One region of the Rouxiella sp. Mn2063 genome, then DNA from elsewhere that is predicted to be linked to it. Evidence: predicted binding sites of a transcription regulator. Region 1 holds the regulator's gene; each other region holds the start of a gene.
What was found. The regulator Fur, encoded in region 1, represses iron uptake genes when iron is present. The targets are predictions, from matches to a motif close to ATAATAATGAGAACNACTATCAA.

Region 2: a site for Fur is predicted at 4,502-4,524, ahead of fes (enterochelin esterase). Genes of this name have one in related genera too.
Region 3: a site for Fur is predicted at 2,940-2,962, ahead of gpmA (2,3-diphosphoglycerate-dependent phosphoglycerate mutase). Genes of this name have one in related genera too.
Region 4: a site for Fur is predicted at 3,044-3,066, ahead of ACL9RG_RS21370 (Nramp family divalent metal transporter). Genes of this name have one in related genera too.

The regions. Positions count from the first base shown of each region.
Region 1 is NZ_JBMOUD010000009.1:49,841-57,355, reverse strand. Features, by position in the region: gene chiP (chitoporin ChiP) at 1-628, shown strand, start outside; gene chiQ (ChiQ/YbfN family lipoprotein) at 639-989, shown strand; gene ACL9RG_RS14280 (family 20 glycosylhydrolase) at 1,040-3,679, shown strand; gene fur (ferric iron uptake transcriptional regulator) at 3,848-4,294, opposite strand; gene fldA (flavodoxin FldA) at 4,594-5,121, opposite strand; gene ybfE (LexA regulated protein) at 5,314-5,595, opposite strand; gene ybfF (esterase) at 5,943-6,713, opposite strand; gene seqA (replication initiation negative regulator SeqA) at 6,956-7,495, shown strand.
Region 2 is NZ_JBMOUD010000007.1:227,916-235,430, reverse strand. Features, by position in the region: gene ACL9RG_RS12910 (S66 family peptidase) at 49-1,077, opposite strand; gene ACL9RG_RS12905 (4'-phosphopantetheinyl transferase family protein) at 1,213-1,908, opposite strand; gene ACL9RG_RS12900 (TonB-dependent siderophore receptor) at 1,973-4,282, opposite strand; gene fes (enterochelin esterase) at 4,619-5,959, shown strand; gene ACL9RG_RS12890 (enterobactin synthase subunit F) at 6,031-7,515, shown strand, end outside.
Region 3 is NZ_JBMOUD010000012.1:2,167-9,681, reverse strand. Features, by position in the region: gene galK (galactokinase) at 1-1,137, shown strand, start outside; gene galM (galactose-1-epimerase) at 1,131-2,168, shown strand; gene ACL9RG_RS16505 (PsiF family protein) at 2,389-2,721, shown strand; gene gpmA (2,3-diphosphoglycerate-dependent phosphoglycerate mutase) at 2,987-3,739, shown strand; gene ACL9RG_RS16495 (CsbD family protein) at 3,994-4,245, shown strand; gene aroG (3-deoxy-7-phosphoheptulonate synthase AroG) at 4,400-5,452, opposite strand; gene ACL9RG_RS16485 (protein YbgS) at 5,676-6,005, shown strand; gene zitB (CDF family zinc transporter ZitB) at 6,122-7,081, shown strand; gene pnuC (nicotinamide riboside transporter PnuC) at 7,175-7,515, opposite strand, start outside.
Region 4 is NZ_JBMOUD010000024.1:445-7,959, reverse strand. Features, by position in the region: gene ACL9RG_RS21380 (multidrug/biocide efflux PACE transporter) at 255-725, opposite strand; gene ACL9RG_RS21375 (LysR family transcriptional regulator) at 857-1,741, shown strand; gene ACL9RG_RS21370 (Nramp family divalent metal transporter) at 1,759-2,988, opposite strand; gene ACL9RG_RS21365 (NupC/NupG family nucleoside CNT transporter) at 3,414-4,601, shown strand; tRNA gene ACL9RG_RS21360 (tRNA-Ala) at 4,796-4,871, opposite strand; tRNA gene ACL9RG_RS21355 (tRNA-Ala) at 4,949-5,024, opposite strand; gene ACL9RG_RS21350 (formate/nitrite transporter family protein) at 5,329-6,123, shown strand; gene gltX (glutamate--tRNA ligase) at 6,205-7,515, opposite strand, start outside.

The sequences.
Region 1 (7,515 bases):
ATACAAAATGAGTGTGCTGGGCAATCCGCTGACTACCAGTTACCAATTCTATGGTACCCAGGATCGCGTCCACGATAAAAATGACCCTAACAGTATTTACGATGGTCTCGCCTGGTTGCAGGCACTGACCTTTGGCTATACCACCGGGCAGTTTGACTGGCGTTTGGAAGGAACCTATGTCAAAGCCGAAGGCAATCAGGGCTATTTCCTACAGCGTATGACGCCAACATATTCATCTTCTAACGGGCGCTTAGATGTGTGGTGGGATAACCGCTCGGACTTTAATGCTAATGGCGAAAAAGCGCTTTACGCTGGCGTCTTATATGACTTGAGTAAATGGGATCTTCCTGGTTTTGCTATCGGTGGCTCTTACGTATACGCCTGGGGTGCGAAACCGAGTACTAATCCAATCTATGACCAGAACCAGCGCCTGAAAGAAAGCGCCTGGAGTCTGGATGCGTTGTATACCATTCAAGAAGGTCGCGCTAAAGGCACCTTGTTCAAACTTCATTACACCCAATACGACAACCATTCTGATATTCCGAGCTGGGGAGGAGGATACGGCAATATCTTCCAGGATGAAAAAGATGTGAAATTCATGGTTATCGCTCCATTCACTATTTTCTAAGGATAGGGAAATGAAAAAGCAATGCGTTTTGATTGGTATCAGCCTCCTACTGGCAGGTTGCGTGCAATCCTCTGAGCAGCAGTCTTCTCAACAACAGACCAAATTACGCCAGGCATATAGCGCCTGCATTAATACGGCGGAAGGTTCTACCGATAAACTCGCTGCGTGTCAGGCGGTGCTTGACGTGCTCAAACAAGAAAGGGCACACCAACAATTTGCCCAACAGGAAACGGTGCGTGTTTTAGATTATCAACGCTGTTTGACCGCCCGTCAGACCGGCGATGGACAAGTTTATGCCGAAGATTGCGGCAAAATATGGCAGGAAATTAAAGCCAACAATACACAGAAAACTACGAATTAAGGACGAGGTTGCAGATGAAAATATCTACGTTAAAAGCAACAGTAGTGGCAATGGCTGGCATTATCGGCGGCATGCAAAGCAGTCTGGCTGACCAAGGATTAGTGGATAAATTAAGCCAGCTCAAGGTGAATTATAAAGTCGTGGATAATCGGGCAGGGGAGCATGGCAAAGATTGTGCAGTATTAGGCGCTGATTGGGCGGCCTGTAATACCGCTACTATTACCCTGGCGAATAGCGGTGATGAGATCACCGGTTCTGATTGGGCAATCTATTTCCATAGTATTCGCCGTATCTTGCAAGTCGATAACGATCAATTCCATATTACGCCGATCACCGGCGATCTGCATAAGCTAGAACCCACCGATAAATTTAAAGGATTTCCAGCTAATCAGTCGGTCACCTTGCCGATTATTGGCGAATATTGGCAACTGTTTGAAACCGACTTAATGCCACGTTGGTATGCGACGTCGGGCAACGCTCAGCCAAAAGTGTTAGCCAATACCGACACCGAAAATTTGCACCAGTTTATTACCCCATTCAAGGGCGAACAATGGAAACGTACGGATGCTGATAATAACATTCTGATGACGCCGTCGACGCGTTTTACCAAGAATGAAGCGCTGGTGGTGATGCCAGCGAGCAGTCTGCGTGGACACATTATCCCAACGCCACTTGAGGTCAATATCCATCCACAAGACGTTAACCTGAGCCAAGGTGTTGCTTTACATCTTGATGCGTTGAATAAAGCAGCGGCCGATGCAGTGAGTCAACGCTTTGCCTTGCTGGGGATTGCCGAAAATACCAAGGGTTATCCTATCAAGACGGCGGTGGATAAGCAGAAATTTGACGGCGTGATGGCAAAACCAGGCGCTTACCAGTTGAACATTACTGATAAAGAGGCGACAGTCAGCGGATTTGATCGGGCGGGGGTTTTCTATGGCTTGCAATCGATTTTGTCGCTGATCCCGGCTGATGGCACGAAAACTATCGCCCAGTTGGATGCAAAAGATGCCCCGCGCTTTGAGTATCGCGGTATGTTCCTTGATGTGGGACGTAACTTCCATAGTAAGCAGGCGGTGCTGCGTTTAATTGATCAAATGTCGGCCTATAAATTAAATAAATTCCATTTCCATTTAAGTGATGACGAAGGCTGGCGTATTGAAATTCCTGGTCTGCCAGAGTTGACCGAAGTGGGTAGCCAGCGTTGTCATGATTTGACCGAATCGACATGCCTACTGCCGCAATTAGGTTCAGGCCCGAGCAGCAATAACGATGGCAGTGGCTACTTCACCAAAGCGGATTACATCGAGATTGTGAAATACGCGCAGGCGCGAGAAGTCGAAGTGATCCCTGAAATCGATGTCCCGGCACATGCCCGTGCCGCGGTGATGTCGATGGAGGCGCGTTATCGCAAATTGCATAGCGCAGGCAAAGAGCAAGAAGCTAACGAATTCCGCCTGTTAGACCCAACCGATGATTCTACTACCACCTCAGTACAGTTTTACGATCGCCATAGCTATTTGAACCCTTGTTTAGATTCCTCCAAACGCTTTGTGAATAAAGTGATTGGTGAAATTGCTGCGATGCATAAAGAAGCAGGGCAGCCGCTGAAAACTTGGCATTTTGGCGGTGACGAAGCAAAAAACATTTATCTGGGCGCAGGTTTCCAAGACAGTCATGGTAATCCAGAAGCGGGTAAAGGAATCATTGACCTAAGCAAGCAAGATAAGCCGTGGGCGAAATCGCAAGTTTGTCAGGCGCTAGTGACATCCGGTAAGGTTGAAGATGTTGAGCACCTTGCCAGCCATTTTGCTATCGAAGTGAGCAAAATGGTCAACGATCACGGCATTGAGAAGATGCAGGCCTGGCAAGATGGTCTGAAAGATGCAAAAGACTCTAAGGCATTTGCCACTAAGCGCGTTGGAGTGAACTTCTGGGATGCGCTGTACTGGGGCGGTTTCGATAGCGTCAATGACTGGGCCAATAAAGGCTATGAAGTCACTATCTCCAATCCAGATTATGTCTACTTCGATCACCCTTACGAAGTGAACCCGCAAGAGCGTGGTTACTACTGGGGAACGCGCTTTAGCGACGAAGCGAAAGTCTTTAGCTTCGCCCCTGATAACCTGCCGCAAAATGCGGAAACATCGGTCGATCGTGATGGTAACGCTTTTGAAGCCAAGAGCGATAAACCTTGGCCGGGGGCTTTCGGGCTTTCTGGACAATCCTGGAGCGAGACAGTGCGTACCGACCAGCAGATGGAATATATGATTTATCCACGTATGTTGCCATTGGCTGAACGCGCATGGCACCGTGCTGAATGGGAGCTGGATTACCAAGCAGGCAGAAACTTCTCTGGCGGTAAAACCCACTTTGTTAATACCCAGGCGTTGGCTACTGATTGGATGCGTTTCGCCAACTTAATGGGGCAGCGTGAATTGCCGAAAATGGATAAAGCGGAGATTGGTTACCGTTTGCCAGTACCAGGAGCACGTATTGTTGATAAACAGTTGGTTGCTAATATTGCTTTGCCAGGTTTAGCGATTGAGTATTCGCAAGATGCAGGTAAACAGTGGCAGCATTATGACGATAACGTTCGTCCTCAGGTGCTGGGAGAAGTTTGGGTGCGTTCGGCCAGCGCCGACGGCAAGCGTTTTAGCCGCGAGGAGCGAGTGGACATCATCCAATAAACGAAGGTCTTAGCTTCAATCATCACAAACGCAGGCCTCGAATTTCGGGCCTGTGTTTTTTTGCGGGCAATAACGAATAAATAACGGGCATAAAAAAACCGCTTTTCAGCGGTTAATCTGTTAAGAATTAGGCGAGTACTTTCTTTCTCACTTTGCCTTAAATCTTATTTAGCCTTCACCGTGCAATGTGTCGTCTTCGCGGCAATCGCCAAGTTCACAGTGACCGTAGAGATAAAGACTATGGTTAGTCAGCTTAATTCCATGTTTCTTGGCAATTTCGCGTTGGCGAGCTTCAATATACTCGTCTCTGAACTCAATAACGCGGCCACAATCTAAGCAGATCAAGTGATCGTGATGATGTTGCTGGGTCAATTCAAATACAGACTTACCACCTTCGAAATTGTGGCGAGTCACGATACCAGCGTCGTCGAATTGGTTCAGCACGCGGTAAACCGTTGCCAGGCCAATTTCTTCGCCCATATCAATAAGTTCTTTATAAAGATCTTCCGCGCTGACGTGGTGACCAGCTGGAGCTTGCAGCACTTCCAGAATTTTCAGTCGTGGAAGCGTGACTTTTAGGCCGGCTTTCTTCAGTGCGGTGTTGTTGTCAGTCATGCGGATTCAGTCCTGTCACTATGCTAATCAAGTTGAGGCAAAAGCCTTTGGCATCGGTTGGCACAAAAATTAACGTTTTGTTATAGGATTGTCGAGCTATAGCAAAACGGTGGGCTGTTAAAAACGATCGTTTACGTCAGACATGCTGGTGGCCGAACTGACTTACTCGATAAAACAGATGTACTAAGTGTACCTTGATACGTGGAAAAGTCACAATTTTGTTGCTGTTAAATTGTTAATTGCAGTAATAGTTTTTACCCCTTAAATGTTAAGGGGTAAATCAGTTTATGCTGTGCTTATCAGCCGATAATTTCAGATAAACTTAACTCTTCGGTGATTTGTTTCACCCAAGCTTCAACACGTTCGTTGGTTAATTCTGGCTGGCGGTCTTCATCGATAGCTAATCCAATGAAGTGAGTATCATCGGCCAAACCTTTTGAGGCTTCATAGTGATAACCTTCGGTTGGCCAGTGGCCAACGATGACGGCGCCGCGTGGCTCGATAATATCGCGCACTGTGCCCATCGCATCACAGAAGTATTCCGCATAGTCTTCCTGGTCGCCACAGCCAAATAACGCGACCAATTTACCTTCGAAATCAATTTCTTCGAGTGTAGGGAAGAAGTCATCCCAGTCACACTGCGCTTCACCGTAATACCAAGTCGGTATACCAATCAGCAAAATATCAAACTTCTCCAGATCTTCCTTAGTGCTTTTAGCGATGTCGTGAACTTCCACTACATCTTTGCCTAATTGTTTCTGGATCATTTTAGCGATGTTTTCAGTGTTACCTGTATCGGACCCAAAGAAGATACCTACTACGGCCATAAGTTTACCCAACCTCTTGTTCTTAATTAGTTCCTGGCAAAGTCATTTACTTTTTCAGGGGCACATGCGGAGGATGATAGCAAACTCACCAAGGAGATAACATGCCCGCATTCCACCGATTAATAAGAGGGCATTTTATCGGGCAATAAAGGGAAGTGTTATCGCCTTTGTGTGCTCTTTCGGGTGGAACAATTAGTCATGCAAATCGCTAAGATGTGCTAATAGCAACTCTTCGATAAGTTCACTACGACTGATATTTCGCTGTTCTGCCAACTTGTTCAGTGTATCAACAGCTTCAGCATTAATTTTTAGCTCTACGCGTCGCAAACCGTTAACTTTGTCACGGCGGAGCTGATTGCGCTTGTTAATCCTGAGCTGTTCATCACGGGAAAGCGGATTCGTTTTTGGACGCCCCGGACGGCGATCCTCAGCAAACAGATCAATCGTCGTGCGGTCCAGTTGTTCTTTTGCCATAGGTAAGCGGTACAACTAGGGAAGTTATATCAAAAGGCAGCATGCTGACTGTTGATTAGATGGTTAACACATTTCGGGCTGATATACCGGTCGATTTTCAAGATGCGAGGTAGCTTTCGCTTAACCGCTTCTTGGCATGACGTTGGTATAAACCCTAAACCAATTTAGCTTCTGCGCCCCATACCAAAAGAGCCGTCGGGGCGGCAAAATTACAGCGCGCAATCATACCCTAGCCGCACTGGCGTTCACAACGTCTAACTGCGCTGATATCAAGCTAAGTTGTTATGTTTAGCCGCTTTTTTGAGCGTTCAAACCACAGTGAAGCGATGAGAACAATGGCTGTACGTTTAATCGACATCAATGAAGCGATGAATCGCACGTAAAACCGCCTCTGGTTTTTCTGCATGTACCCAATGACTGGCGCCTGCGACAACATGGGCTCGTGAAGCTGGGAACTGGCTGGCAATGGCATCACGATATTGCTCTTGCACATAAGGCGATAATCCCCCGCGAATAAACAGCGCCGGATGTGGCCAGGCGGGCAGTTCTTTCCAGCCGATAATATTGCTGTATTCAGCCATCAACACCGGCACATTGAATAACCATTCGCCTTGCTGGAAGGATTTTAATAGAAACTGAATCACGCCTTCTTCCGGAATAATGTCGCGCATACAAGCTGCTGCCGATTGGCGATCGCGGATACCGGCGTCGGTCACTGCGTTTATTGCGCTGAAAATATTATCATGTCGGCGTTCAGCATATGCCACCGGCGCGATATCAATGACGACCAATTTTTCAACCCGATCTGGCGCGAGAGCTGTTAGTGCCATTGCTGCCTTGCCGCCCATCGAGTGTCCCATGACTAAGGCTTTATCGATGCCAGCGGTATCCATTGTTTCCAAAAGATCTTGCGCCATGGCAGCATACGACATGTCGGTTGAACGTTCTGAATGTCCATGATTGCGCAGGTCAACTTGCAACACGTCATGATGCTGTTTCAAATCACGTGCGAGAACGCCTAAGTTGTCGAGTGTGCCAAAAAGACCATGGATCAGCACAATTGGCAGTGTAGAAGGCGTTGGAGACTCATTTTTTTGCAGACGAAAATGTAATTTCATGGTGAACTTCACCCAGACATTTATATATAGGTAAACAATCTCATTAGGTTATCATGAGTTGCGGAAAAATTTCTGTCATAGCCTGAATGGGATTAGGTAATACGCACGCGAGGATAAAGCCTAAGACGGCAAAGTAGGGTTAATCTGCTTTTTATGCTGTTAAGGCAATTCATCTGTTCGCTTGTGCGTTTTACTTTGTATAATCCTTTGAATGAATTACGTAGAAACAGTACTGGATAAAGATGAAAACTATTGAGGTTGACGAAGAACTTTATCGTTATATTGCCAGCCATACGCAGCATATCGGTGAAAGCGCATCAGACATTCTGCGCCGCATGTTGAAATTTTCTGCTGGTCAAGAGGTGCAGTCATCTGCGCCAGTTGTCAGCACTGACACACAGCTAAAACCGGTGAGCGCGGCGAATACCCAGCGCGACCGCGTTCGAGCTCTTCGTGAATTAATGCTGTCTGATGATTATGCAGAGCAAACCAAAGCGGTAAACCGTTTTATGTTAGTTCTGTCGACCTTGTATTGCCTTAATCCTAAAGAATTTGCTGTGGCGACCGAGTCTTTGCATGGCCGCACACGCACCTATTTTGCTGGCGATCAACAAACACTGCTGCAAAACGGTATTCACACCAAACCTAAACATGTTCCAGGTACGCCATATTGGGTGATTACCAATACCAACACAGGTCGCAAACGCAGCATGATCGAACACATCATGCAATCGATGCAGTTCCCTGTTGAATTGACCGATAAAGTTTGCGGAACCATTTAATTTCATTTCATCAAATGCCT
Region 2 (7,515 bases), on a different contig from region 1:
AAAATTAGTGATTACAACCGGCTGGCACCAGATTAAGCAGTTGTAATATTAGCGAGCTAAAGATAAATAAGGGCTGACGATAGCGACTTGCTGCTTATCGAAGTCCAACTGCAATTGGCAGCCTAATGGCAGGGTAAGCATCGGATGGGTATGGCAGCAGTCGAAGCCATCAATAATAGGCAAAGATTGCCCATCGAGTACTTCTAGTAACACATCAATCGGCTGCCTTCCGCTGTTATTGTTATCAAAACCTTCATGTTTTCCTAGCACGATAGCCGATACACGCTCAAAGATACCGTTAAGTTTGAGCATCGCGAATGAGCGTTCTACCGTAGCAATATCATGCAGGCTATCTTCAATAAACAGAATATCGCCATGATTAATCGCAGGCATATAAGGGCTGCCCCAAATGCCAGACAAGGTATTCAAATTGCCGCCAATGACTCGGCCAGTCACGGTCCCGTTACCGAGAAAACGGCAGTGGTTGTCATACAGCGTTTTAGGGCGAACCGGCGTGACGTTATCCCAATTGAGTCTTTCATCGCTCCATTTTTCGGGCAATGTATAGCGGTAACCCTCTGCTTGTGGGTTGACCAATATATCGATAAAGCTGGCGTAAGTTGTGTTAACTAACGGCGGGAATTCACCAAAAGAGGCAACCAGCGCCGGGCCATAAAAAGTAATTAAGCCGGTTTGGGCATAAATGCCCAGCAGTAACGCGGTGATATCTGAATAGCCAATAATAATCTTTGGATCTGCACGCAGTGCGTCGTAATCGAGATAAGGCAGTATCGCATTGCTATTCATTCCACCAATCGTCGACATAATGCAACGCACCGCCGGGTCGCGAATCAGTTGATTCAGTTCTTCTGCCCGCGCCTGAATTGAACCCGAGCGATAAAAATCTGTCTTGCCGGTTAACTGCCCAGCCTTAAGATTAAAGCCTTTATTGTGCAAAAAGGCTTTAGCACGCTCAAAGCGATGGGGTGCTGTGGCGGTGGCTGGCGATGAGGCAGAGAAAAAACCAATGGTGTCGCCCAGTTTTAAAGGGGAAGCTAAGAGAGTGGGTGCTGTCATACTATTCCTTATATGCCCGTCATTCTTCGAGTTGCAGGCATTTGAATGTAGCACTTTTTTTCTGCGTTAGAGAATAGAGGTAAATCATGCTTCTGAGCATGATATTCACGTCTTCTTTATATAAATAACTAAGATTCAGACACGGATAAAGGTGACGATATTGTTATCTAGCCAACGCCACTGCCCTTCAAATAACAGGCCTGCTGGCAGAATTGGGCTTAGTGGCTCCACCAGACGTAGAGTGAATTTTTGAGTGAGTGGGGAGATACTTTCGATGTGCGCAGCGGAAAAATCAAACCAGGTGCCAACGTGAGCGAAAAGAGCTTTAAATAAGCTTTCTTTCGCCGAAAACACCAAAGTTAATGCAATCTCGAAAGATAGTGAACTGCTGTTTAACACCGCATATTCGGTTGCACCAATGATCCCATCGACCACTTCAGTAACACGATCGCTTTCGATCAATGACTCGATATCGATGCCGATCCCTTCTAAACCCTCGCCGCTCATTTTCGCCACCGTTGCGAGTGCGATATAACGGTTATGACTAATCGACCCCATCACATTTTCAGGCCACAGCGGTTGGCGGTGTGAACCAATTGCCGGAATTGTCGCTTGCACGCCTAAATGAAGGAGCGCATCGCGCGCCATTAGCCTGCCTGCGACGTGCTCTGCCTGACGGCTGACGACAGCTTTTTGCAATTGCTGATGATGCGGTAGTACCAGCAAATCAGCGGGAGAAAGGGTTGATGCATCAAAACGAATAGCGAAAATCTGCTGGTTTAACAAGGGCGCAGGCAGCGAGAAATTAAAGCAGAAAGAGTCAGTTTTCATGTGCAAGCAACCTATACAAGATAACCGCCGTCAGTGGCCTGACTGACGACGGTAACCTCTGCGATTAGAAGTGAGTATTCAGACTTACATAATAAGTTCTGCCAGGCTCATTATAAGTCGCCGCTCCAGCACCGTACATATAGGAATTCGTGGTGTCATTGCCGGTTGTTTGCGCGTTACCTTCACGGAACTGACGCTTATCAAAGAGGTTATCAATCCCTGCGGTGACGCTAACGTATTTGTTCACGTCATAGGTTCCACTCATACCGATAATCGCATAAGGGCTAACTTCATGCTTTTCGCTTCCCGTTACTTCTTGTCCTTTATAGTTGTACTTCTTCGGCTTCTGACGGCCATACCACGTCAAGGTTGATTGTACGGAGAGGTCTTCCGTCGCTTGCCAGCTCAAGGTGGAGTTGATGGTAAATTTCGGAATAATCGACAGGTAATCACCGGTGTCTTTATTCTTACTTTGAATCATATAAGTACCGTTATTATTCCAGGCGATGGTATCGGTAACCGGAATATTCAAGGTGCCTTCCAGGCCTTGTACTACCGCTTTTTTCACATTTTCCCAACGATAAATATCGCTGGCGCCATTGGTAGACATCCCGATAGGTCTGTAACCGGCTTCGATCTTGTTATGGTAATCATTGCGGAAATAAGTCACACCGGCTTGATAACCATCATGCTTGAACTCCAGGCCAATTTCTTTGTTGACGCTAGTTTCTGCATCCAAATCCTTATTACCGAGCAGGTAGCAACCAATACCATTGGCGGTAGCAGCACAGCCTTGCCCTCGGCTATACAAGATATAATTCGGGTTGGTTTGGAAGAGATTTGGCGCTTTGTAGGCGCGAGCGATACCCATTTTCAACGTGAAGTCATCGCCGAGTTCCTGTGACAAATTCAACGATGGGCTCCAGTTGCTGCCCGTCACCGAGTGGTGATCAAAACGTAATCCAGGCACCAGCTTAGTACTGTCGGTCAGCTCGATATTATCTTCTGCGAAAATAGAGAAAATTCGTGCTGAGGAGTAGGGGCTGCGGCCGGTGCTATCGATTCCTGGGATCGCACCGCCCATAAAGGTTTGGGTATTAGAAGAGGGATCTTTCATCTTCTGCTGGTTCCATTCAGTGCCGATAGTACCGGTTTGCGATACTAAGAGATCAAATGGAACGCTGATTTCACTATGTGCCAGGATGTCTTCTAGCTGAATAGTATTGAATGAGCCGTCAGAAAAAATACCCTCTGTGCCGCCGGCCAGCCCTTCGTTCATTCGCGTATTTCTGGTTTTTTCATACTGCACATAGTTGGTCGTTGAAACGCCGTTATCCCAGGCACCGCGATAATTCAAAGAGTAAGTCTGGCGATAAATACGGTTAGTCTCCTTACCGTACATCTTTTTTACCAACGCGCTGGTATTGGTATTTTGCGTATCACCTGCGTACAGATTTCCTTGGCGAGAATAACCGGTTTCAAATTCCAGCGACTGCATTGGGGCGAACTCCCAATGGAACAGGGCGTCGATATTTTTATCGATCACCCCTTCCCGTCCAGCGGGAATGGTATCGGCATAGGTGCCGGTACGTAACGAACGATTATCTTCATTCAAATACTGAGAATCGGCCTGTGTTTTACTGTAGCCGCCGAACATGCGGAAACTAAAATCATCGCCCAGCGGTCCGGAAAGGCTGAAATCGGTGCGCTTGGTCGACCCTTCCTTATCGTGTTGCGGCATATTCATGTAGCTATCCCAAGAACCGTGCCAGGCTTTGGTATCTTTTTTGGTGATGATATTAATTACCCCACCGGCCGCGCCGCTGCCATAACGTGCGGCGGCTGGACCACGTAGCACCTCAATACGTTCGATCATATCCGGCGGAACCCAGGCTGTGTCACCGCGGGTATCTCGCTCTCCACGCCAGCCTTGGCGCACTGAGTTTCGGCTATTTACCGGCATACCATCGATTAGCACCATGGTATTTTCCGGCCCCATTCCGCGAATATCAATTTGGCGGTTATTACCGCGCTGTCCGCTGGTGGAGTTACCGGTAAGGTTAATGCCAGGCATGGTGCGAATGAGCTCACTGATATCGCGTGCTGGTGGCCTTTTTTTGATTTCGTCAGCCGTGATAGTCGACACGCCGGGTGCCTGCAGGTTTTGCTGAGCAGCCGTAATCACTAATTTATCTTCAGTGTCGACCTCTTTGCTCTTTTTAGCTTTTTTGGTATCGCTGGTTGCCGTTTTATCACTATCAGTAGACGTGTTCGCCCCGGTTTCTGCGGCGAAAGAAGATAAAGAAAATGCTGATGAACCCAGAGCTAAACCAATAAGCGTGGCTAAAGAATAACGAGAGAGTGTATGTGTCATTTTAGTTCCTACCCTGAACTCCATCCTAAGAACTGCAGAGGAAAAACAAGGCAGTAGGATGGTCTGTTGTGATGTGTTGTGTAGCCAAACGTGAATGTGAAATGAGTAATTTTTCAGCTGTTCTAGACCGCTGATGAGCACCTTAAATACATGACTCAGTGCTCAATAAATACCCAGCCCCTGAAGCAGTAGCCTATTCGCGGTCACACACTATTGCAAATGAAAATAATTATCAATACTATTCAGCTTGGTGTTTGATCGTGATGCGATGGAGTGCATGGTATTAAGTCCATGTTCATGCTGAGAAATGTAGTAATCACAAAGTGAGTGGATGTTTTGAAATCAACACAATATTTGGAAAGCAGTCGACTATTAGCCAGTAGACATGCTGGAAGTCATCGGTGGTGGCTCGATATTGCCAGAGTGGGAACGCCTTGTATTGAACCCTTGCCAGATGGCCGCTGGAAAGCCACCTTCTTTTGGAAAGATCCGCAAGGTTCTGAGCTTACCTCTGCCTATCGTTGCGTCTGGATCAATATCAATTGTCTGACGGACCACCATCAATCGGCATCACCACAGAGCCTGCAACGCCTTAGCGGAACTGATGTATGGTTCTGGCAAACCACCCTTAATGCCGGCTGGCGTGGCAGCTACAGTTTTATTCCTAGCCTCGAAGACCATCCTTTCACACCTTCGACGGAAGATGCCCATTCTGCCATGCACAATGTGCGTAATTGGTGGCGTGGCATGTTTGGTCAGGCAACGCATGATTTACTCAACCATCGTCGTGCATGGCAGGGCGCTAAAGGGCATTTTCTCTCCGGTGTCTCGATGCCGGATGCGCCAGCACAACCCGCTTGGCAGGACTTTGATAATTACGCTACGGCCAGCGGTCGTTGTATGCCAGCGCCCCCGGCATGGTTACAGCAACATCGCTGGACCAGTCAGCGTCTTGGCAATACACGTAATGTCTGGGTTTACACCACAGGCCATAGCGACGTGACTCATCGCCCGTTGGCAATCTTGCTGGATGGGCAGTTTTGGTCACAACAGATGCCTATCTGGGACCCTTTAATGCAGCTCACCAGCCAGCAAAAGCTGCCTGCCGCGGTGTACTTACTTATCGATGTTATTGATAGCCAGCAGCGCGCCAAAGAATTGACCTGCAACGAAGATTTTTGGTTGGCAATTCAGGAAGAACTTTTACCGCAGTTAGCACAGTGGGCACCGCATAGCAGCGACCCGGCGAAAACCGTGGTCGCAGGCCAAAGCTTTGGTGGTCTTTCTTCACTTTATGCAGGTTTACATTGGCCACAGCGTTTTGGCTGTGTACTTAGCCAATCGGGATCGTTCTGGTGGCCGAGACGTGATTTATTGCAGGCGAGTCAACAGCCGCAAGATGGTTGCTGGCTACTTCAGCAAATTGCTCAAGGACTCGGTAACACATATCCGCTGAAGATCTTTATGCAAGCGGGTGTCCATGAGCGTTTGATTGATCACGTCAATGAACGATTAGTGGATATGTTGCAGCACAGCGCACATCAGGTGAATTACCAAAAAGTAGAAGGTGGGCACGATGCCTTATGCTGGCGCGGTGGATTACTTGATGGCTTACAGGCCTTATGGGCACCGCAGTTTACCTCAAGCATTAAACGTGTTTGCCGACAACAGGAGTGACTGCTGTGTCAGAAACGTCTTCAGCATTAGCCACACAACACACCAGCATTGATCTACCAACCCGAATCGATCTGCCGCTGGTGGCCGCACAATCAGGGATCTGGGTTGCCGATCAGATTTCATCTCATCACAATGCCTACGCGGTAGCCCATTACATCGAGCTTAACGGTCCGCTGGATAGTCAATGCCTGATCGCAGCGATTACGCAAGGATTGGCAGAAGCGGATACCTTGCATATGCGCTTTGAAGAGCACGATGGCGTGCCGATGCAGTGGCTTGATCCTTCGCTCGAGCTGCCCGCTGTGACGGTTATTGATCTTAGCGGATCGGCTGATGCGGAATCAGCTGCTATTGATCGGATGCGTCAGGATCTCAATAGCGATCTGCGAATCAGCAGCGGTAAGCCACTGGTCTATCACGCATTAATTAAGCTCTCAGCCCAGCGCTGGTTCTGGTATCAGCGTTACCATCATTTAATTATCGATGGTTTTAGCTTTACGGCGATTACGCGGCGTATTGCCGAGATATACAGCAAACTACGCCACGGACAGCAGGCAGAATCCACGCCATTTACCCCTTTTAGCGAGGTGGTGGCCGAATACCTTCGTTACCAAGATTCGACAACCTATCAGCGCGATGCGAAATTTTGGCTGGAGAAAGCAAGTCAATTACCGCCTCCGGCGAGCATGAGTCAGCAGCCGTTGGCGGGGCAATCTGCTTCCACGCGTATTCATCGACTATCACAAGCTTGCGATCCGCAGGCTTTTGCTAAATTGGTCACCTTTGGTCAGCAACATAACCTGACGGCCTCAGATATTGCCTTCGCGCTCGTTGCGCTGTGGGTATCGCGTCTGAGTGGGCAGACTGACTTTAGCGCCGGGTTCATTTTTATGCGCCGAGTCGGGTCGGCAGCTTTGTGTGCGACAGGCCCGGTGCTCAATGTTTTACCCGTAGAAATGCATGTCGATCCACAGTCTACCTTGTGCTCACTGGCCATGACTTTAGCGCGAGAGCTAAGAACCGTGCGCCGTCACCAGCGTTACGATGCTGAACAGATCCAACGTGACCTTGGCAGTATCGGCGATAGTCAGCCGCTGTATGGCACCGTATTCAACTTCAAAATGTTCGACTTTCGCCTGGATTTTGATGGTATTGAAGGCATCACACATGAGCTGGCTTCAGGGCCGGTGCGCGACATGGAAATCGCGCTTTATATTGATGACGCAGGCGCGTTAACTGTTGATGTACTGGCTAATGCTGAGCGTTACCAGCCGCAAGAGTTGGCTGCGCATCTACGGCGCTTACCCCTATTAATCGAGCAGTTTGTCGCTGAGCCGCAATTAGCGGTGGGGCAGGCCAATATGCTCTCCGACGCCGATCTGCAGTTATTAAATCGAGTGAACGATACTCAACATCCACTGGCCCCGCAGACCTTAAGCCAACGGCTAGCCGAACAAGCTCGCAGCACGCCCGAAGCGCCGGCGTTGTCTGATAACGAGTATCAATTTACGTATCGGCAGACGCGAGAACAAGTTATCGCTCTGGCTCAGCAATTG
Region 3 (7,515 bases), on a different contig from region 1:
GATAACGCCCTGGAAATTTTTGAACAGAGCTTCGGTTATCCCGCAACCATCGCCGTCAGAGCCCCGGGACGCGTCAATCTCATTGGCGAGCATACTGACTATAACGATGGCTTTGTCCTGCCATGCGCCATTGATTACGAAACGGTAATCGCCTGCGCTCAGCGTAACGATCGCAGTATCCGGGTTATCGCCGCCGATTATGATAATCAGCAAGATATTTTCTCCCTTGATAATGTGATTGTCAGTGATCCGACGAAGCCTTGGGCGAATTATGTGCGCGGTGTAGTGAAACATTTACTGCTGCGCAATAGTGATTTTTCGGGTGCAGATTTAGTGATTAGCGGAAACGTGCCACAAGGCGCGGGTTTAAGCTCTTCAGCATCGCTCGAAATCGCGGTTGGCAAAGCCTTAACGGCGCTCTATGACCTGCCGCTAAGCGGTGAGCAATTGGCACTCAACGGTCAGGAAGCCGAGAACCAATTTGTCGGGTGTAACTGCGGGATTATGGATCAGTTGATTTCGGCGCTGGGTAAACAAGATCACGCGCTATTGATCGATTGTCGATCGCTGGAAACGAAAGCGGTCTCGATGCCGAAAAACGCCGCAGTGGTGATTATCAATTCCAACGTTAAACGCGGATTGGTTGATAGTGAATATAATACCCGCCGTCAGCAATGTGAGGAGGCTGCTCGCTTCTTTGGCGTAAAAGCACTGCGCGATGTCAGTATCGAAACGTTTAACGCTCGTCAACCTGGCTTAGATGCGGTTGTCGCTCGGCGTGCTCGCCATATTATTAGCGAGAACGATCGCACAACCGCAGCGGCAAAAGCGCTGGCCGCAGGAGACCTTAAAACCATGGGCGTACTGATGGCCGACTCTCACGCTTCGATGCGTGATGATTTCGATATTACCGTCCCTGCGGTCGATACCTTGGTCGACATCGTCAAATCAGTCATTGGAGAACAAGGCGGTGTGCGCATGACCGGCGGCGGCTTTGGTGGCTGTATTGTGGCGCTGATTCCAGAAAAGCTTGTCGACTACGTCCGCCATGCCGTCGAGAGCGAATACTCGGCACAAACCGGGCTGAAAGAGACCTTTTACGTTTGCCAGGCATCGCTGGGTACCAGCGTATGTTAAATCCACAGCTCGCTCCCGATGGACGCCCCTTTAATATTGTCACCCTGAAAAATATCTCAGGTACCACGGCGACGTTAATGGATTGGGGGGCAACATGGCTGTCGCTGCAACTGCCGTTGCAGGACGCAAAACCACGAGAGTTATTACTAGGTTGTCAGCATCCGGCTGACTACCTGATTCAGCGTGCCTATCTCGGTGCCACTTTAGGTCGTTATGCTAATCGTATTGCCAATGCGACGATTGAGATTGATGGTAAACCCCATCTTCTGACGGCAAACCAGCGCGGTAATCAATTGCATGGTGGGCCGGAAGGATTTGATAAACGTCGCTGGCAAATACTTAGCCACAGTGCACAACAGGTTAGTTTTCAGCTGGTATCTGCTGATGGCGATCAAGGCTTTCCCGGCGAGTTAACCGCGCAAGTTGACTACGCTTTGACCGAGGATAATCGGCTGGAGATTCGCTATCAGGCGAGCGTTGATAAGCTGTGCCCGGTAAATCTCAGTAACCATGCTTATTTTAATCTTGATGGTGAAGGTACCGATGCTCGGCAACAGACTTTACAGCTATTTGCCGATCAATTCTTACCGGTAGATAGCGATGGTATTCCACAAGATCGGTTAGTTGACGTCGCGAATAGCGGGATGGATTTCCGCATTGCTAAAACCGTGGCGAAAGATTTTCTACAAGACAGCTATCAACAGCGTGTAAAAGGTTACGATCACGCTTATTTGTTACGGCACAGTTGCCACCATGCAGCAAACCCGGCGGCACATTTGTGGTCAGCCGATGGAAGGGTGAAAATGAGCGTCTTTACCTCGGCCCCGGCCTTACAATTGTATAGCGGTAATTTTCTCAGCGGTGCGATTAACCGCGCTGGCGGTCAGTACCCGAATTACAGTGGGATAGCACTTGAGAGCCAGTTTCTGCCTGATAGCCCTAATCACGCTAACTGGCCACAGCGGAGCTGCTGGATAAAACCAGGCCAAATTTACCATTCATCAACGGCGTATCAATTTTTCTCGCTGTAAGCACAGTAATATTTAGTAACAGACTGTCTGGTAATCTTCCGACGCATTTCTCTTTGTTTGTTATAATTTTTCCGGGTTTGCATTGCGCAATTTTCGCGTAAGCTCGGCGAAAAATGTGAAGTGCATCACATCATGATATTCCCTTTCCCTTACAAAACCAGTAAGCCCATCTACGCTTACTGAATGTCCTGATGAACAGGACTTCACAAAGGAGTCAGTTATGCGTTTACCTGTTGTGTTATCTCTATTAGCCACATTGTGTATCGGTGGAAATGCCTTGGCTGCTGAAACGACCAAGACCCCTTCCCCCGCGCAGGCTGCTCAACGTCAAAAAATGACCGATTGTAATCAACAAGCTACCACGCAATCTCTGAAGGGCGACGAACGCAAGACGTTTATGAGCCACTGCCTGAAAGCAGAAACTAAATCGGACAGCAAGGTCACACCACAGCAGCAGAAAATGAAAAGCTGTAATGCCGATGCTGCCAAGAAATCCTTGAAAGGCGATGAACGTAAAACCTTTATGAGCCAGTGCCTGAAAAAAGCGGCGTAATCTTCAAGCAATAACATACCCAAAAAACTTCAAAGCCAGCCACTCTGCCACTTGAAGGATAAAGGGAATAAAACGCGCAGTGAGATCAATCAAACTGCGCGTTTCGTTTATTTGCGCGCTGAAATTCGCTATGGTGTTGCCAGTTAATATTAAGCAACAGATTTCCTGCGCGCTGGCAAACCGAATCCGATTGCTGCCAGCGGGGTCCAGGCAATATAATGATAACAGTTATCATTGGAATTTCAGTAAATTGAGGAATTTAGCTATGGCAGTAACCAAACTGGTTCTGGTACGACACGGCGAAAGCGAGTGGAACAAAGAAAACCGCTTTACTGGCTGGAAAGACGTTGAGCTTTCTGAAAAAGGCAAAGTAGAAGCAAAACAAGCAGGTCAACTGCTGAAAGAAGAAGGCTTCCAGTTCGATTTCGCTTACACCTCTGTGCTGAAGCGTGCGATCCACACTCTGTGGAATGTATTGGACGAGCTGGACCAACCTTGGTTGCCAGTTGAGAAGTCTTGGAAATTGAACGAGCGTCATTACGGTGCGTTGCAAGGTCTGGATAAAGCAGAAACTGCACAGAAATACGGTGATGAGCAAGTTAAGCAATGGCGTCGTGGCTTCGCTGTAACTCCACCAGAGTTGAGCAAAGATGACGAGCGTTTCCCAGGCCATGACCCGCGTTATGCAAAACTGTCTCCAGCAGAGCTGCCTTGCACCGAGAGCCTGGCGTTGACTATCGATCGCGTGATCCCTTACTGGACTGACGTTATCAAACCACGCATCGAAAGCGGCGAGCGCGTTATCGTTGCTGCGCACGGTAACTCTCTGCGCGCACTGGTTAAATACCTGGATAACCTGAGCGAAGACGAGATCCTTGAGCTGAACATCCCAACAGGTGTTCCATTGGTGTATGAGTTTGACGAGCAGTTCAAACCTATCAAACACTACTACCTGGGTAACGCTGACGAAATCGCTGCAAAAGCAGCTGCCGTCGCTAACCAAGGTAAAGCAAAGTAATTACCTCACCAGGTATGACTTAATCTCCGGGCCAGTCTATATGACTGGCCTTTTTATTGCCTGAAATAACCGGTTGCTCACTTTTGGCATTTATCATGATGTGGTCGTGGTTGTGATAAATCAGGCGATTTAAAATCAGTCAAAAAATCCGAATCCCACGATTCCACCAGCCTCACCTTTTTTTTGGTCTACGCTTGAAAGGGTGTCATGTCATCTATTCGTCATCGAGTATTTACCCCATCAAGGAGATTTTCATGTTTGATAAAATCAAAGACAAAGCGGAAGAAGTCGTAGGTAAAGGTCAGGAAGAGTTGGGACGTGCAACGCGCGATCCTGGCCTGCAAGCAGAAGGTGTGATTCGCAAAAATTTATCACAAGCTTCTTATGCGGTTAATGATGCGGTGGATACGGTTAAACGTCAGACTGCTGATAATCCCGTTCCGGCGCTGCTGATTGCTGCGGGCGTCGGTTTCTTATTGGGGAAATTGATTGGCGGAAGAAGTTAGTCTCCGCTTAATACAGATTCGTTTTATGAAATGTAGCCAATACATTGTATTACCCTGATAGCAAAAGAGCCGATTCAAGAATCGGCTCTTTTCATTGATGCCCGTCCATAAATGACGGTTCATCGCTATCAGACTACAACCTGATAGTTAGTGCTTACGCACGGCGGGCTTTTACCGCTGTCGCCAGGTTGCGCAGCAACGTTTCAGTGTCTTCCCAGCCGATACAACCGTCGGTGACACTCTTGCCGTAAACCAGTGGCTCGCCGCTTTCAAGACTCTGATTACCTTCGACCAGATGGCTTTCTACCATCACGCCGATAATCGCTTTTTCGCCTTGGCTCAATTGGCCGCAAACATCTTCACAGACTTCCATCTGCTTTTTAAATTGTTTGCTACTGTTAGCATGGCTAAAGTCGATCATCACTTGCGCCGGCAGGCCGCCTTTTTTCAGACCGTCTTTCACTTCTTGCACATCTTTGGCGCTGTAGTTTGGCTCTTTGCCACCACGCAAGATGATGTGGCAGTCGCCGTTACCGCTGGTGCTAACAATGGCAGAATGGCCCCATTTGGTCACAGACAGGAAGCTGTGCGGCGCACCTGCAGCGTTAATCGCATCAATCGCCACTTTAATGGTGCCATCGGTACCATTTTTAAAACCTACCGGACAAGACAGGCCGGAAGCCAGCTCACGGTGAACTTGAGATTCCGTGGTACGCGCACCAATAGCGCCCCAGCTCATCAAGTCGGCCAGATATTGTGGCGTGATCATATCCAGGAACTCACCCGCCGCCGGTAAACCGGTGTCGTTGATATCCAACAACAGTTTGCGGGCAATTCTCAAACCATCATTGATCTGGAAACTGTTGTTCATTTGTGGGTCATTAATGAGCCCTTTCCAGCCAACAGTAGTGCGTGGTTTTTCAAAATAAACGCGCATCACGATTTCTAACTCGCCGTGCAACTCTTCACGCATTTTTAGTAAACGCGCTGCATATTCTTTAGCGGCTTTCGGGTCGTGAATAGAACATGGACCTATGATCACCAAAAGACGATCGTCGCTTCCTTTCAGGATTTTGTGGATAGCATTGCGTGCTTGGTAAACGGTTTTAGCCGCTTTATCGGTTGCTGGAAACTTCTCAAGCAGAGCAACCGGAGGCAAAAGTTCCTTGATGTCTTTGATACGTAAATCGTCGTTTTGATAATTCATAACTATTCCATTGGGTATTTCATATAGGCGGAGCTTAACGCTGAACGCATACAATCTAACGGCAATGCGTAAGCGTGTAAATCGACTTTCTGCTACAAACCTCGCTTTATCCGATTGCCAAGAGGCTGTCATACGCTAGGCTATTTATTATGCAAACATTTCTTAGTTTTAGGTTTGCAGCGTAAGTCTCTGAACACATCATCAGATAAATGGAGAGAATGTTATGAAAAAACTCGCAATTTTACTGCTGACGGCAGGTATGGCGCTGGCAACCAGTGCGGCGTTTGCTGAAGGCAGCGATGCTGGTTCAAATAATGGCAGTGCCAATGCCAGCAATGCGCCAGGTTCTGTTGAGAAAATCGCGCCAAACAATGTTGATAACAGTAAGATCAACAATACCAGCAAGCCAGAAAATGAAGTGCACCATCAGAAGAAAGCCCATGAGACACACCAAAACAGCAAAGTAAAAGATCACAAAAAGGCTATGTGTAAAGATGGCCGTTGTCCGGATCAAGTGCCTGGAACGAAAGAGTCTAAAGCAACGGGCAGCTAATATTCTGCCTCAGTTAACTTATAGAGGGAGCAAATGTTCCCTCGCGATAATTTGGTTAGACTAAGCATTGAAGTCGCTACATACAGCGGATAATAAAATACCACCAAGGAAAATTCATGTCGGTTAGATCTTTATTGCCCAGCGATCCCAATAGTCGTCGACTGTTTCTCGCTTTTATCGTAACTCTGGTGTTTATGATAGCCGAGGTAATAGGCGGGATAATTTCTGGTTCGTTAGCGCTATTAGCAGACGCCGGTCATATGCTTACCGATGCGGCAGCGTTGCTCGTCGCATTAATGGCAATACGCTTTGCTAAACGTAAACCGAACGCACGCCATACTTTTGGCTATTTGCGCCTCACGACAATGGCGGCCTTCGTCAATGCTGCTGCACTATTAGTTATTGTCGTGTTGATCGTCTGGGAAGCCGCTAAGCGCTTGCTGACTCCAGAACCGGTATTAGGTGGCACGATGCTGGCAATCGCTATTGCCGGACTGTTCGCTAATCTTTTTGCTTTCTGGCTACTGCACCGGGGAGAAGAGAAAGGCAATATCAACGTCCGAGCCGCTGCCCTGCATGTTATGGGAGATTTACTCGGGTCCGTTGGTGCTGTTGCAGCAGCTTTAATCATTATGAAGACCGGCTGGACGCCAATCGATCCGATTTTATCTGTGCTGGTTTCTTGTCTGGTATTACGTAGTGCCTGGCGTTTAATGAAAGAGAGCTTCCATGAATTGATCGAAGGAACGCCACAAGAAATTGATATTGATAAGCTTGGCAAAGACTTATCAATGGCGATCCCAGAAGTACGCAACGTGCATCATGTTCATGTGTGGCAAATTGGCGAGCAACGCTTGATGACGCTGCATGCTCAGGTCATTCCCCCTCGGGATAACGATGCGTTACTTGATAAAATTCAGCATTATTTATTAGAAAAATATCAGATTGGCCATGCCACCATCCAAATGGAATATGGTCACTGTGACACACCTGATTGTCTGATCAGCACGGTTCCAACCACCGGTGGTCACAGACATCATCATGGGCACGAACATCATCACGGACATAGTCACTAAACGTTGTTGAAGATATAAGGCTGTCGAGGGTATAAAAGCACAACGCCTCCACAAATAGGGAGGCGTTGTCGTTAAGCGCGCTCTTTGCAATCGCTAGCGGCGGCTCAAAGGCAAAGAGCCACTCGCCGATGCGCTTTTGATCCACAGCCAGGAACCATTCAGCGCTATCAAGGTCAGTAAGACATATTCTAACGCCATCGCATAAACCCCCTGATAAGCAAAAATCGCTACGCTAATCACGTCAATCACCAACCACAATAACCAGTTCTCAACATATTTGCGGGTCATTAGCAGCATGGCAACAATCGATAGCACCATCATTGTTGAATCCCAGAACGGGAAGGCGTCGGGTTGTAGTGTAGGCATCTGTACATTAAAGCCCGCACTTTGCATCAAGCTCACTGCCAGCCCGGTCAATACCGCAAATACCCGGT
Region 4 (7,515 bases), on a different contig from region 1:
GAGCAGTAATAGCCAGCAGGATGTTGAGTACTTTAAGATTTAATGCAGGCAAAATAGCGGTAAACGCCAATAGCTGCAATGTTCATTTGAGCTATTACAGCTATACCCAAGAAACTTCGGATGCGTGCAGGCGGTAATCGAGAGACAAAGCAGGAAGAGAACCCGTCAGAAATGCAGCCGCAGACAGTCTAAAGCGCCGAAAATATAAAACTAGTGCATCGGAACGCCAGACACTTTTCTGCGGCTAATAAAGGTTAAATACGATCGCCGACTTTCGGCAACCCATTGCTTAATAAACGCTGGCGCAGCAAATCATAAACCCAGTTGTAGGCGATGGTATAAGGCAGGAAGAAAAGGAAGAATCCAATCTCCAGCATAAACGCCGACCATAATCCAATACCAAGCCACGCGGCAGCAATCGGCAGACCAATCAGAATAAATCCGCCTTCAAAACCCAATGCATGGGAAATCCGTATCGCTAAGGTCCTCGGAACCTTGGATTGCGGCCATAATTTATCAAACAAGCTGTTGTAAATAATATTCCATATCATCGCCGAAGTTGAGAGCATTAGCGCCAATGCCCCCATATCAAACATTGATTTATCCAACAGCCATGAGGCTATTGGTGCAGAAATCAGTATTGCCATTACTTCAAAGCCCACGGCATGAGCTACCCTCTCAGGAAAGGATCTTTTCTGATTGTTTGAGGATTGATGCGTAGACATATTTACCACCTTATTAATCTTTACTCCGACCTGAATTAGGCCAATGACGCAGATTTTATTGATTTTAAAGATAGATGAAAGATAGGAAGTATCGATAAAATAGATAGAACAAGATAAAAGGAGATAACATATTGCGCTACTCGCCTGAAGCATTGCTGGCTTTTATCGAAACGGCTGATACCGGCTCTTTCTCTGGTGCGGCGCGTAAGCTGCGTAAAAGCCAATCGACAATTAGTACCGCCGTTGCCAATCTTGAAATCGATTTGGGCCTGACGCTATTTGATCGCTCAGGCCGCCAACCGAAACTCACTGCGCAAGGGCTTCGAGTATTAACTCACGTCCAAGAGATATTGGCCGCCAGCGAGCGCCTTGATGAGCTGGCAGTCCGTTTATCAACGCAAATAGAAACGCGGCTGACATTTGTTCTGTCCGACACTTATCAGCCCACGCACCACGAAGCCTTACTTCGGCGCTTTGAACAACGTTATCCCGATATTGAATTTGAGTGTCTGATTGCCGAGGATCAAGATGTGATAGATCTGCTGCAAAGCGGCCGCGCTCATCTAGGTGTTATCACCGTGCAACCAAACTACCCGCCGGATATTGCCGTCGCCCGACTACCTGAACAAACTGAGATGTCCATTTTTGTGGCACAGGATCATCCTCTCGCCGCTATTGATGAGGTATTACCCGAGAGATTACATACTTTCCGCCAGCTCTACCTACAGCCTTACAGCCGCCCCAGCACGAAACAGGCACACGGCTTAAGATGGTCAGCGCCAAGTTATTTAATGCTTTTGGAAATGGCAGAACAGGGATTTGGATGGGCTATTTTGCCGCATTGGATGGTTAAGCAATTTGGTCATAATAAACTGGTTGCTATCAAAACGCGCGACTGGCCTAAATTAGTTTCCGTCGATGTTGCCTGGTCTAAGAATAACCAGCCGGGCCCGGCTGGTAGCTGGTTTATCGACCGGCTACTCTCGCCTTTACAGCCCGACTCGAGCGACAGTTGAAACAGCCCGCGAGCAGGCTATTTCAACATGCTAATTAACAGATAAATATTCAGGCTGACGACCAGCACGACGATGACCCAGCCGGTATATTGCATCGGGCGTGAGTTAACCATGTTCCCCATCAATTGGCGATTACCGGTAAACACCAGCAGCGGCAGCAACGCCAATGCAATACCAAAACTGAGCAGGACTTGGCTCATCACTAATATGCGCGTTGCATCTAATCCCGCCATGATCACGATAAAAGACGGCAGCATGGTAATCGTTCTGCGTATCCAGAGTGGAATATAGAACTTAACAAAGCCTTGCATCACCACCTGTCCAGCCATGGTGCCCACTACCGTGGAAGAAAGACCGGCTGCCACCAAACTCAGGCCAAAGGTTATCGCAGCGGCATCACCTAATAGCGGTTTTAAAGTGAGATAAGCCTGATCCAACTCGCTAATGCCGCTATGACCGCTAAAGTGAAACGCTGCCGCAGCCGTTGCCATCATTGCGAGATTCACAAAACCGGCAATGGTCATCGCAATGGCAACATCAAGCTTGGTCGCCGAATAACGCTCTGCTTTTGAGTTATCCTCTGAACGCTGGGTTAACGAAGAGTGCAGATAAATAACGTGCGGCATGATGGTTGCACCTAATACACCGGCGGCAAGATATACGGCGTCGCTACCGGATAACGTCGGGACCAACATCCCTTTGGTCAACGCACCTATATTCGGTTGCGAAAAGAATAATTCGACGATATAGGCGGCTGCGACAAACAGTAATAACCCGCCAATCACCAATTCAAGCGGTTTCTGCCCGCGATTTTGCAGGGCAAGAATAATAAAGGTCGCAATACCGGTGAGCACCGCACCTTGTAATAACGAGACGCCTAGCAGTAATTTAAAGCCAATGGCTGCACCAATAAACTCGGCTAAGTCGGTCGCCATGGCGATAACTTCTGCCTGTATCCAGTAAGCCCAAACAGCCGGACGCGGAAAACGGTCACGAATGTGTTCCGCCAGATTCTTATTGGTGGCAATCCCTAGTTTGGCAGACATGAGTTGAATCAACATCGCCATGATATTGGCCCACACAACCACCCATAACAATTGATAACCGTAAGAGGCACCGGCCTGAATATTGGTCGCGAAATTGCCCGGGTCGATATAACCAATAGCGGCAATGAAGGCTGGTCCCATTAATGAGAGCTTAATCTTTCTTGATGAGCGCCCAGAGGATCCAGTCTGGAGATTGGACATATCAACTTACCCTTACAGTTAGTACTATTACCAAGATTGCGATGACCGATAAGATAGCCAAATGATAATGATTATCAAGCATGTGCGCGATGTTATAAGTAATTGTTGTGATAGGTAATAAGCAAAAGCAATGGCATTGCTCAGCATCATTCATGTTAAATTTGTTTTTTACCTAACGAGCGGATTTAATTCCTTAAAACAGACTTTTGACCATATTTTGAACGTAAGACGTACATTCATAAAGTTAACATAATAAGCCAAATTATAATTATCTTTCTTAACATTCTGATTTTTAATGCTATATCAGAAGAAATATTGAGTTTTACGTCCTATTTTTCTATTTTTGCAATCTAAGTCTCGTTTTTAATGTACGCGTTACATAGAATGTCCGTCGAAATTTAGCCTGCCTCAAATTTGGAGCACCCATGTCCCGTATACTGCACTTCGTGTTAGCTTTGGCCGTGGTCACTATACTCGCTTTATTAGTGAGCCGTGACCGCAAAAATATTCGACTGCGATTCATTGTTCAATTGCTAGTCATCGAAGTCCTGTTAGCCTACTTCTTCCTTAATTCCGAAGTTGGATTGGATTTTGTAAAAGGTTTTTCGAATCTGTTCGAAAAACTTCTTAAATATGCAGCTGAAGGGACCGGCTTCGTATTTGGTGGTATGAACGAAAAAGGATTAGCTTTCTTCTTCCTTAATGTTTTGTGCCCTATCGTATTCATCTCTGCACTGATCGGTATTTTGCAGCATTTCCGTATTCTGCCAATCGTGATCCGCGCTATCGGTACTGTTTTATCAAAGGTCAACGGCATGGGGAAATTGGAATCCTTCAATGCGGTAAGCTCTTTGATCCTAGGTCAGTCAGAAAACTTTATTGCCTATAAAGACGTGCTGGGCAAAATGTCTGAAAAACGCATGTACACCATGGCAGCGACCGCAATGTCGACAGTTTCAATGTCAATTGTGGGCGCTTACATGACCATGCTGGAACCAAAATATGTGGTTGCCGCTCTGATCCTGAACATGTTCAGTACCTTCATTGTGTTGTCTTTGATCAACCCTTATAAAGTTGATAGCGAAGAAGACCTGCAATTGTCTAATTTGCACCAAGGCCAAAGCTTCTTTGAAATGCTCGGTGAATATATCCTGGCTGGTTTTAAAGTTGCAATTATCGTTGCCGCGATGCTGATTGGTTTTATCGCCCTTATCTCTTGCTTGAACGCAATCTTTACCAGCATTTTCAATATTAGCTTCCAAGGCGTGTTGGGATACGTGTTCTATCCGTTTGCCTGGATTATGGGTGTACCAAGCCATGAAGCGCTGCAAGTGGGCAGTATTATGGCAACCAAGCTGGTCTCGAACGAATTCGTGGCCATGTTGGACCTGCAAAAAGTGGCCGGTCAGCTGTCGCCACGCGGCGTAGGTATTCTGTCCGTATTCTTGGTGTCATTCGCTAACTTCTCTTCTATCGGCATTGTTGCTGGTGCGATTAAAGGTCTGAATGAAAACCAAGGTAACGTGGTTTCACGTTTCGGTTTGAAACTGCTGTACGGCTCAACGCTGGTTAGCGTACTGTCAGCCTCTATCGCGGGCCTGGTTTTGGCATAAGCCCTTATCAGCAAGATTCGCAATAATGACTTTCTAAAGGCGCTACGGCGCCTTTTTTATTGGCTGTTGTTGGCGATAGACAGAAAGAGAAATAACGTCAGAAGGGATTGATGATGACGCGTAAAAAAGGCGAAAGGAAAAATGGCGGAACGCAAAAAGCAAAAAACCGGCCAGAGGCCGGTTTCTTTAATATTTGGTGGAGATAAGCGGGATCGAACCGCTGACCTCTTGCATGCCATGCAAGCGCTCTCCCAGCTGAGCTATACCCCCACACGAGGTGTTCATAATTTAATTTCTTACGCTTATCCGGTAAACCGTCAAGCAACCAATCGTCTCTGAGAAGAGATTGGTGGAGCTAAGCGGGATCGAACCGCTGACCTCTTGCATGCCATGCAAGCGCTCTCCCAGCTGAGCTATAGCCCCGTTTCAGACAGATTAAACTCTGTGAACGGGGCGCATAATATGAAACCCAATCCATACTGTCAATGAGTAAATAGATTTATGCCGTCAAGCGCTGAAAAAGGCGTCAACTCGCGGGTATAACAGGAGTTTTTCATCTGATGGCAGATAAAATGTGATCTGTGCATGTAGCTGTCCCACATATATTGAATAATTGCAGATATACCCCTATTGGATTATTACAAGATGTGTATCCCACCTTGTCTTAAGATAATACTGAGATTACCCTGCTCTCGTTTTGTCCCTAACCTTACTATAGAGCACACTCATGTCCCTTAATTCACCTAAAGAAATCGCCTCGCTGGCCGTGACTTCTGGCATAAATAAAAGCCGGTTGTCCGTCACTAATTTGTTAGTCCTCGGTTTTCTGGGCGGCGCTTTTATCGCTATTGGCTTCTTACTCGATTTGCATGTAGTAGGGACACTACCTGCATCTTGGGGTACGTTCGGTGGCCTGCTCGGTGCGGCAGTCTTCCCTGTGGGTTTAATCTTAACCGTGCTGGCAGGTGCTGAACTACTCACGGGCAATATGATGGTTCTGCCTATCGCCTGGTTTGCCCGCCAAATCAGCCTATATTCAGTCATCCGTAACTGGTTCTGGGTTACTATCGCTAATTTAATTGGCAGCCTTGCCGTGGCTTACTTCTTTGGCCATGTGCTCGGTTTAACCGAAGGCGCATTCCTGGCTAAAACCGTTGCCACCGCACAAGCAAAAGTCAGCGCTGATTTTATGCATGCGTTTGTTTCTGGTGTTGGCTGTAACTGGCTGGTATGTCTGGCGGTCTGGCTGGCTTTCGCCAGTAAAGATGTTGGCGGTAAAGTGATTGGCATATGGTTCCCGGTAATGGCATTTGTGGCTATCGGTTTCCAGCACGTTGTCGCTAATATGTTCATCATCCCTGCGGCTATTTTTGCCGGCGCGCTGTCATGGTCACAATACCTGCCTAACTTCACGGCAGTATTCTTGGGTAATGCCGTAGGTGGCGCAGGCTTCGTCGCCCTGCTTTACTTTATCGCTTATCGTCCAAGCACCGCGGTTGAAGCACAAAGCTCATCTCGCTAAGCACTAGCAAGATCAGAAGCAAAAAAGCCAGCCTTTATTAGGCTGGCTTTTTTAATGGTAGGCCTGATTGAACAGAAAGGCTTATTGTTGCGCTTCACGCTCAGCAATAAAGGCTAATGCCTGGTCAATACGCGCCAACGTGCGGCGCTGACCGATAGCGTGAACAGTAACGTCCATGCCAGGAGATTGACCTGCGCCTGTTACCGCAACGCGCAGTGGCATGCCGACTTTGCCCATGCCAACGCCCAGCTCGTCCGCCGTGCCTTGAATCGCGTTATGAACGTTTTCAGCGGTCCAGTCAGTAATCGCCGCTAATTTCGCACGCACCGCTTCTAATGGTTGTGCTGCCACCGGACGCAGGTGTTTCTTCGCCGCATCAGCATCAAACTCGGTGAAATCCTCATAGAAGTAACGGCACGCTTCTGCCATTTCTTTCAGAGTCTTACAGCGCTCACCTAACAGTTGAACAATCTCGAACAGTTGCGGACCATTGCGGGTTTCAATACCCAGTTGCTCAACGTGCCACAACAGATGGGTCGCTACGTATTGCGGGTCCATCGTATTAATGTAGTGGTGATTCAACCATTGCAGCTTTTCGGTATTAAAGGCGCTGGCAGATTTGCTCACGTTCTCTAAAGAGAACAGCGCTTTCATCTCATCAATGCTGAAAATTTCCTGATCGCCGTGAGACCAGCCTAAGCGCACCAAGTAATTTAACAGGGCTTCTGGCAAGTAGCCGTCGTCACGATACTGCATCACACCAACTGCACCGTGGCGCTTAGAGAGTTTTTTACCGTCGTCACCCAAAATCATTGATACGTGTGCATAGACAGGTACCGGTGCACCCAGCGCTTTGAGAATATTGATTTGGCGCGGCGTGTTGTTGATATGGTCTTCACCACGGATAACGTGAGTAATTTCCATATCCCAGTCATCAACGACAACACAGAAGTTATAGGTTGGTGAGCCATCGGTACGACGGATGATCAAATCATCCAGCTCATCATTGCTAAATTCGATTGGGCCGCGGATCTGGTCGTCAAAAATAACCGACCCTTCTTGTGGATTGCGGAAACGCACGACGCAAGGCTCGTCATCAGCGTGATGATCGTGGCTATCACGACAGCGGCCGTCATAACGTGGCTTTTCATTATTTGCCATTTGCTCTTCGCGCAGCGCTTCCAGACGCTCTTTAGAACAGTAGCATTTATACGCTGTACCGTTTTCCAGCATTTGATCGATAACATCGTTATAACGGTCAAAACGCTTAGTTTGGAAATATGGGCCTTCATCCCATTCCAGATTCAACCAATTCATTCCATCCATAATCGCATCAATAGCGGCTTGAGTAGAACGCTCCAAATCGGTGTCTTCTATACGTAGTACAAACTC